DNA from 2 places in the Paenibacillus sp. ATY16 genome. Region 2 is predicted to be linked to the other one. Evidence: riboswitches for the same ligand, from Rfam matches in the RefSeq annotation. Region 2 holds a riboswitch; the other holds the start of a gene.
The links. Region 2 has a riboswitch for cobalamin ahead of CFI03_RS28220 (S-layer homology domain-containing protein). Riboswitches for the same ligand answer to the same signal wherever they lie in the genome.
Positions count from the first base shown of each region.

Region 1: it holds a riboswitch for cobalamin, as region 2 does, so the genes downstream of both, CFI03_RS22895 (ABC transporter substrate-binding protein) here and CFI03_RS28220 (S-layer homology domain-containing protein) in region 2, are expected to answer to the same signal.

Region 1 is NZ_NMOK02000037.1:557,848-562,249, reverse strand. Features, by position in the region: gene CFI03_RS22900 (heavy metal translocating P-type ATPase) at 1-2,164, shown strand, start outside; cobalamin riboswitch at 2,197-2,411, shown strand; gene CFI03_RS22895 (ABC transporter substrate-binding protein) at 2,584-3,564, shown strand; gene CFI03_RS22890 (FecCD family ABC transporter permease) at 3,566-4,402, shown strand, end outside.
Region 2 is NZ_NMOK02000053.1:18,679-23,080, reverse strand. Features, by position in the region: gene CFI03_RS28235 (cell wall hydrolase) at 1-33, shown strand, start outside; gene rpiA (ribose-5-phosphate isomerase RpiA) at 250-924, shown strand; gene CFI03_RS28225 (metallophosphoesterase family protein) at 956-1,708, shown strand; cobalamin riboswitch at 1,804-1,982, shown strand; gene CFI03_RS28220 (S-layer homology domain-containing protein) at 2,140-4,402, shown strand, end outside.

The DNA.
Region 1 (4,402 bases), on a different contig from region 2:
AGAGAAGAATGTCGGAAAAATGCCAGGCGTTGAAGCCGTAGCGGTCAGCTATTCGGCACGTACGGCCTGGGTGCAATATAAGCCTGGAATGATTGAACCGTCAGCCATCATGCAGCAGATCGCCAAGCTTGGCTTTAAAGCGGATCTGCCCGAAAATGCGAAGGAAGGCTTCGAGAAGGAACGAAGCCGGCTTCGGCTGAGATTGATCATCTCCATGATTCTTACTGCGCCTTTGCTCTCGGCGATGGTACAGCATCTGGCTCCGTTTGCCAGGATAGAGCTTCCCGAGCTTCTGACCAATCCGTGGCTTCAACTGGTTCTTGCGACCGTAATACAGTTCGTCATAGGTCTGCCGTTCTATATCGGGGCCTATCACGCTATCCGGTCGCGGGCGACCAATATGGATGTCCTGGTGGCAACCGGAACCTCGGCTGCTTATTTGTACAGCCATTTTCTCGTATTTAATGCGGATCGAACCGCTTTGTATGCCCATGAGGTTCCTCTCTATTTCGAGACATCCGCAGTCGTTATAACGGCCGTGCTGCTTGGCAAGTTCATTGAAGCCTCGGTTACTTCGCGCGCGCAGCAGGATGCCTCGGGATACAGCAAGCTGCTGAACACGGTAGTAAAAGTGGAGCGGGCCGGCGTTGAAATGGAGATCAAAACGGAATTTGTCCGGGAGAACGATTATGTGCTTGTGCCTGCCGGACAGATTATTCCCGTTGACGGCGTTATAACTAACGGAGAGTCGGAAATTAATGAATCCTTGTTGACGGGCGAGAGCGTTCCGCTTGCCAAGCGTCCCGGCGACCAGGTATGGGCGGGAACCCGGAATGAAAGCAGCAGCCTCCGAATCCGCACCACCGCTGCCGGTTATGCTACCATGTTAAGCCGTATTGTTGATCTCGTCAGGCAGGCGCAACGTTCGAAGTCGCTGATTCAACGGCAGGTCGATTCGGTATCGGCTTGGTTTGTACCGGCGATGCTGCTTCTCTCGTTAGGCACTTTTGTTATTTGGGTTACGGCTGTGGATCCGGGCAATTGGACGATGGCCTTCCGTTGCGCCGTCGCGGTAGTGTTGGCGGCTTGCCCATGCGCGCTTGGACTCGCGACTCCGATTTCCCTTGTCGTAGCCTCGGGGCGTCTCGCCAAAAGAGGGATTGTGGTGAAGGAAGCGGGTGCGCTTGAACGCCTGGCACAGCTTGATATGCTCGTGCTTGACAAAACGGGAACTTTAACCGAAGGAAAACCGAAGATTGGCAGCATACACGTTACGCAAGGAAGCAAGCAAGGGCTTTTGAGGCTTGCAGCCGCCGTTGAAGCCAATTCGACTCATCCGCTTGCCGTCGCCATTCGGGCGGAGGCCGTGCAGACCGGCCTCGTTCCTCCTGCCGCAACCGATTTCTCCTATACGACAGGCAAAGGGGTAGAAGCATTGGTGGAGCAGAGAAGAATCGGAATCGGCAATGCCGGGTTTGCCGCACTGAAAAAGTGGGGCATCGGCAGTCCAGCTATTCAAAGATTCGCGGAAGAACGCCAGAAGCTTGGGGAAACGGTGTTATACGTAGCGGATAATAACCGGGTAATCGGAGCTATCTCCTTCATCGATGCGGTAAAGGCTTTTGCCAAGCCGGCCGTGACGCAGCTTCGGAAAGCAGGAGTAACCGTGGTTCTGGCAACGGGAGATCATCCTGCGCCTGCCTTGAGCGCGGCCCAAACGGCGGGAATCGATCCTTCGAAGGTCTATGCCAATATGCTGCCTGAAGATAAATTGGAACTGGTTGACCGCCTGAAGGAGCAGGACTACAAGGTCGGAATGGCCGGCGACGGCTGGAATGACGCTCCGGCACTAGCCGCGGCGGATGTAGGCCTCGCGATGGGAGACGGTACGGATGCGGCGTTAACAGCCGGTCACATTACGCTACTCCAGCCCCGGATGACCGCTATTCCGGAGGCTTTGCTGATCAGCCGCCTAACGGTTCGCAATGTCCGGCAAAATCTGACGTTTGCTTTTATCTATAACGCGCTTATCATTCCATTCGCCGCTTGCGGAATGCTTCAGCCATGGATGGCCGGTACGGCAATGGCGTTCAGTTCGGTGTCGGTGGTGGGCAACGCCATCCGACTTGGAGCAAGATTAAGAAGAGCTGCTGGACAATTCTAGAATATGGGTGGTATAGTTACGTTGGTCGAAAACGAATAAATCATGGAACAGGTGCTGCAGGAGCCGACAGGCTGTTGCAAGCTTAATAGGGAAGTCCGGTTAAAATCCGGCACGGACCCGCCACTGTAAGAAGCGGTCTAATTTTAATTAGACCCGTGTGCCAGCTTACGTCACTGAATGCAATATTCGGGAAGACGCTGGCGCTACTGCTTCGAGTCAGGAGACCTGCCTGTTCGCATAACGCTGTACCTACGCGGAATTAGGGAAGTGTTGGAATGAGGGAACCCGTCTTTCTTTGCACGCATGCAAAAAAAGGCTTCCGGCATTTCCGGCACCTTTGCCGGGAATGCCTTTTTTTGTTTTCGATTCAAGATAAATAGAAGGGGTGCTTGGAAACAATGGTTGGGAGAAACAAAAGATTGTCGAAATTAATGCTGGCCATGCTGATGGCCGCAATTCTGGTCTTTATGGCGGCATGCGGCGCTAACAAAGCGAACACGAACGATGCGGGGAATGCGGGCGCGTCGGCATCGCCGGTTCAAAGCGAACAGCCGGCCGAAAGTCCGGCAGCCGCAGCGGAGACGGTATATCCGTTCAAGGTGACGGATGCTACTGGAACGGAATTGACGTTTGAGAAAGCTCCAGCGAAGGTCGTATCTCTCGCGCCAAGCGAGACGGAAGTTCTTTATGCGGTTGGCGCAGGCGAAGAAGTAGCCGGCGTTGACAGCTACAGCAATTATCCGGAAGAAGCGGCGTCCAAGCCTAAAGTAGGCGACATGACGACCAATATCGAAGCAGTCGCGGCTCTTAATCCCGATCTTGTAGTGGCTTCCTCTTCGATGAATACCGATGCGGTCGAGCAGCTTCGCAAGCTGAACATTACGGTTCTTGCAACGGATCCTAAAACTTACGATGAAACAATTGCCAAAATCGAGACAATCGGTAAAATAATGAATAAGAACACGGAAGCCGCGCAAGTCGCAACGCATATGCGCGATGTGAAGCAGCAGGTGACGGATGCCGTGAAGGACGCTCCGAAAAAGCTGGTTTACCTGGAATTCTCGCCAGGCTGGACGGTTGGTTCCGGCACATTCCTGGATGAACTGCTTACGATTGCCGGCGGAACGAACGTGGGCGCTTCGCAAGCAGGCTGGTATGAAGTTAGCGCGGAAGAAGTCGTGAAGCAAAACCCTGAAATTATCCTTTATCCTGATCTGGGAGAGGATCCGAATCCAATCGTTACCGGAATTAACAGCCGTCCGGGCTGGGATGCGATTGATGCGGTGAAGAACAAGCAGATGTTCGAAGTTGGCAATGACGAGACTTCGCGAGTAGGTCCGCGTCTTGCGGATGCCCTGCTGCAGGTTGCGAAAGCTCTTCACCCGGATCTTGTGAAGTAAGATGAAAAGAAAATTAGCGGTCTATGGAGGAGCAGCTTTGCTCCTTCTTGCTGTTTCTATCGTTCTAAGTTTGTCGATTGGGTCCTCCATGATTCCGTTTGCCGATGTATGGGGAATCCTCTTGCATCAGCTTCCTTGGACGGATGACGCCGGCAGTCATTGGAGTACCGGAGAGATCGCGATTGTGACGCAGGTCAGATTGTCACGCGTGCTGCTAGGCGTGCTTGTTGGCGCTTGCCTCGGGCTTGCCGGAGCGGGCTTTCAAGGCGTGCTTCGCAATCCGCTTGCCGATCCGTATACGTTAGGGGTATCATCCGGCAGCTCGGTAGGGGCGGCTTTTCTTATTTTGTTTGGTTATCAGGCCGTGCTGGGCGAATGGACGATTCCAGTTGTTGCTTTTATGACGGGAACGCTGACGCTGCTCGGCGTCTTTTTCCTGGCGCGCAGCAGGGGCGTCATGCAGATAGAGACATTGATCCTGTCCGGTGTCATCATTCAATCCTTCTTAGGCGCGTTTGTATCGTTTATGGTATCGATGTCCGACGAAGTCATTAACCAGATTCTGTTCTGGCTGATGGGGTCTCTGGCGATGAAAAACTGGGCGGACGTCTATATCGTGCTTCCGTGCTTGGTGATTGGCCTGCCGATTTTGATTGCATACGGACAAGCGCTGAATCTTTTTGTGCTTGGCGAGAGGCATGCGGCGCATCTGGGAATCCGGGTTGAACGGACAAAGCTGATCGTCCTGATCGGCTCGACGCTGCTTACCGCGGCGGCGGTGTCGGTCAGCGGAGTTATCGGCTTCGTAGGCTTGGTGGTGCCGCATCTCATCCGGTTA
Region 2 (4,402 bases):
GTTCACATCGGCAATCATATCTTCGCGGTATAAGATTGTTAAGAAGGGCTGTGTACAAAGCTTGCCCGATATCGGCATGGTTTATTTAAAGAAATAATGCGTAAAGGCACATTCCCGCTCGGATCGAGCAGGAATGTGCCTTTTATTTAATAAAGAATATAAACCTGCCCTATATTTCCTAACATTCATAGCTTTGTTATACTAAATATTAAATCCTTTGCACAAATTCTAAATAAATAAGGTGATCTCATGGAATCGAAACGCATTGCAGCAGAAAAAGCAGTTGAACTCGTTAAAGACGGGATGAAAGTAGGACTTGGAACGGGCTCTACCGCCTATTGGGCGATTCAAGCAATTGGCCGTCGGGTGAAAGAAGAAGGGTTATCCATCCAAGCGGTCGCGACTTCGGTTCAATCCGAGCAGCTGGCGAAAGAACTTGGCATTCCGATGATGCCGTTTGCCGATGTCGACGTGCTTGATTTGACGATTGACGGGGCGGATGAAGTAGATCCTGCCCTGCACTTAATCAAAGGCGGAGGCGGCGCTCTGCTCCGCGAGAAGATTGTAGCGGCTGCAAGCAAGCAGCTGATTATTATCGTGGACGAGAGCAAGGACGTGAAGCAGCTCGGCAAATTCCCGCTGCCGGTCGAAATCGTTCCGTTTGCGTTCGAGCTGACGGTGAAGAAGCTTCGCAAGCTGGGCTGCGAACCGAAGCTTCGCAAGAATGGCGATGAGCTGTATGTGACCGATAACGGCAACTATATTGCGGATTGCGAGTTTGGGGCTATTGCGGATCCGGAAGCGCTTCATGATGACCTGAACCGGATTCCCGGCGTTGTGGACAACGGATTGTTTATCCATATGGCAAGCCTTGTTATCGTGGGCTCCGCAGACGGTTCGATCCGGAGCATCACGAAGGAATAAGCCGGCCTAACGAGCAGGAAGGGTGGAGAGCATGAACAAGAGGTTTGCGTTAATAACGGATATCCATGGCAATATGCCTGCGTTAAAAGCGGCCCTTCATGAGATCGACACTTTGCAACAGATCGACTCCATCTATTGCTTGGGGGACATGATCGGTATCGGACCGGATACGAATGAAGTGCTTCATGCGCTTTTCTCCAGGGAGGATGTATCCTTTGTGTCCGGCAATCACGATGAAGCCGTGCTCGCGATTATCAAGGGTGAATCTTATCCGGAAAGCCATTACCATTCGGAACGGCATCATAGGTGGATTGCGGAAAGAATGGACAAGTCGTTTGTCCCGCTGCTGGAACGAATGCCTCGCATGATCCGGACCGAAGCGTACGGCAGAAGGATGCTTTTTACCCATTATCATATTGCGCCTGACAAGTTTAACGATCCGATTAGCAAAGATCCGTTTAGCCCAATCGTTGAGCCAAGCCTATCCAATCTGGAAAAGCTGTTCAACGGTTGCGAAGACGCATTGATTGGATTCGGACATCATCATCCGGTACATTATTTCGTCAGCAAAAGACAAACGTTTGTGAATCCAGGTTCCCTTGGCTGCAACAATAAGTCTACCGCGAGGTACGCGATCGTTACGGTGAGCGAGCAGGGTTTTGAGGTGCAATTGCAGGAGGCGGAATATGATAATTCGGCATTCCTTGCTTCCTACGAAAAGCTGGATGTACCCGACCGGGAGTTTATTTTGCGGGTCTTTCACGGGGATCAGCTGAGAGAATAGGCCTATGGAATTGAAAAATTTAGCATGACAAAACGAAGAATATTCGTTATGATGAGCAAGCAAATTGAATACGAGATAAGTATCAGGTGCCAATGATACCTTCCGCCGGTTAAGGCGATGGTATTGGATTGGTTAAAAGGGAAGTTGGGTGAGAATCCCACGCGGTCCCGCCGCTGTAAGAGACGAGTTTATGCGCATATCCACTGGGCAACCGGGAAGGGTGCATAGGCATTGACGCTCGAGCCAGAATACCTGCCTGATTCTTTTTTACACCGCAATTCTACGAGCGATAGGAGGGTGTTCATTATGCATGCTTATTTTGACATGTTTACTTGACCAAACCCTTCAACTTTCACGAGTTGGAGGGTTTTTTGCTGTGTGGATGGGTAGTTATGCAAGAGAATGAGAGATTTATAGAAAGGGAGCTTGTAATGAAAAAAAATAAATGGTTAGTATGGCTGCTTGTTATAGCGGTAACTTTATCCGTTGCGGCAACGCCAGCCCGTGTGTCTTATGCCGACCCGGCAGATACGCCGGAAGGTTACGTCACGCTGGATGTGGAGAAGTTTACGCTTGGCCAGGGCTATATGAAAGAACCCGTGAAAGTGCCTTTTTATGAAGGGGACAATGGCGCTGCCTTGGTCGACCGTCTTCTTGGGGAAGAGAATTACAAGCATACGGGATCGATCGATAGCGCTTTTTATTTATCCAAAGTAAAAGATAGCGATTCTAGACCGGTTGAGCTTCCAGCTTACCTTACAAAGATGCTGGAAGACAATCATGCGGTGCTTGGCGGCAAAGTGGATGAGAATTGGCTTGGAGAGTTTGACTACACCAATATGTCCGGTTGGATGTTTGCCGTAAATAATGCGTTCCCTCCCGTTGGCTTCTCAAATTATGAGCCGCAAAACGGCGATGTCATCCGTGTTCAATTTACCGTATACGGATACGGAACGGACCTTGGCAGCGAATGGGGAGAAATCCGACTTGCCAACAAGGATGGATTAACGGAAGCGGTAGCTGAAATTAACAGCTCACCTGTCAAACAGGAATTGCTGAATGATGAGAAGATTGGTCCAGCTTACGAACATGCATATGCAACATTACAAAATATTGAAAGTACGCAAGAGGAAGTTAATTCAGCTTTGACAGAGTTGGCAGGAGCTCAGGATACAACTCCTCCTTCCATCACGGTTAATGGATTTGTTAACAATCAGGTCGTAACGGCACAACAGCTTCCGTTCTCGGTATCGGTTACGGATAACGTTCAGCAGACAATCGACCCTGAAGTGAAGCTGAACGGGAACCTGCTGCAACCATCCAGCGGACAATATACGGCTGATCTTGTATCTGGTTTGAATACGATTGTTATCAAAGCGGCGGACGGTGCGGGTAACCAGGCAACGCAGACCTATACGGTTATATACAAGGCAAGTGCTGCAGGCACAGTCAGCCAATACGTTGACCGCAATCTGGCTTATCTATTATCAACGGTAAGCAATCCCGTCTTCGGAACGTTAAACGGCGAGTGGTCAGTCCTAACCTTGGCACGCGGCAACTACCAAGTGCCGGATGGTTACTATGACGCTTATTACAAAAAGGTCGTAGCGGCTGTTCAAGATAAACAAAATGTTTTAGACCCAAATAAATATACCGAGCACTCCAGAGTTATCCTGGCGCTGACCTCGATTGGCAAAGATGTAACGGATGTCGGTGGATACAATCAACTCGAGAAGCTGGCAGATTTCAATAAAGTTATTGCTCAAGGCATAAACGGACCTACCTTTGCCTTGCTGGCACTGGACAGCCACAATTACGCTATTCCTGTCGTAGCAGGAGTAGAAGTTCAGTCCACAAGAGCCAATCTTATTCAATACATGGTTGATAAGGAGATTAAGAAAGGTACCGAAAATGCAGGCGGATGGGGCTTTGGCAGCTTTGTTGACGTGGACCTGACTGCTATGACGCTTCAAGCTTTGGCTCCTTATTATAACAGTAACCCTGATGTCAAATCAGCTGCCGACCGTGCAGTCGCTTGGTTGTCCAAGTCGCAAAGCAGCAATGACGGAGGTTATTCCTCGAGCGAGAGCATTGCGCAGGTCATTGTTGCTCTTAGCGCATTAGGGATCGATTCCAACTCGGATCCCCGCTTTGTGAAGAACGGCCATTCCCTGATTGATGCATTCTTACTCTATGCTTTGCCTGATGGCGGTTTCCGTCATACCAAGACGGGTGGCGTCAACGGAATGGCGACCGATCAAGGTACGTATGCCTTGGTTGCTTATGACCGTTTCCTGAAACAGAAGAAATCGCTTTATGATATGACGGATGTCACGCTATCTACCGAACAACCGGCTAATCCCGGTGACCTGACGCTCCCAGCAGGCAATACGCCGCAAGTAGCGGTTCCGGATGATTCGGCTGATTACCGCATTCCGGTTACATCGGCAGACAGCGGCAAACAAATAGGGATCTCTATTCCTGCCGGTAAAACATCCGGTGTAAAGCTTAGTCTACCACTTAATACCGCGCTGCCGCAGATTGATGCAGTAAAAGGAAATAATTCCATCCTGATTCCGCAAGATACGCAAGTGACATCCGGGGATTCAGCAGGCATTCATTTACTTACTACGTTAAATACTTCCGATTCCGCCTTGCAAAATCAAATTAAGACCATAGTTGCAAGCGGTAAAA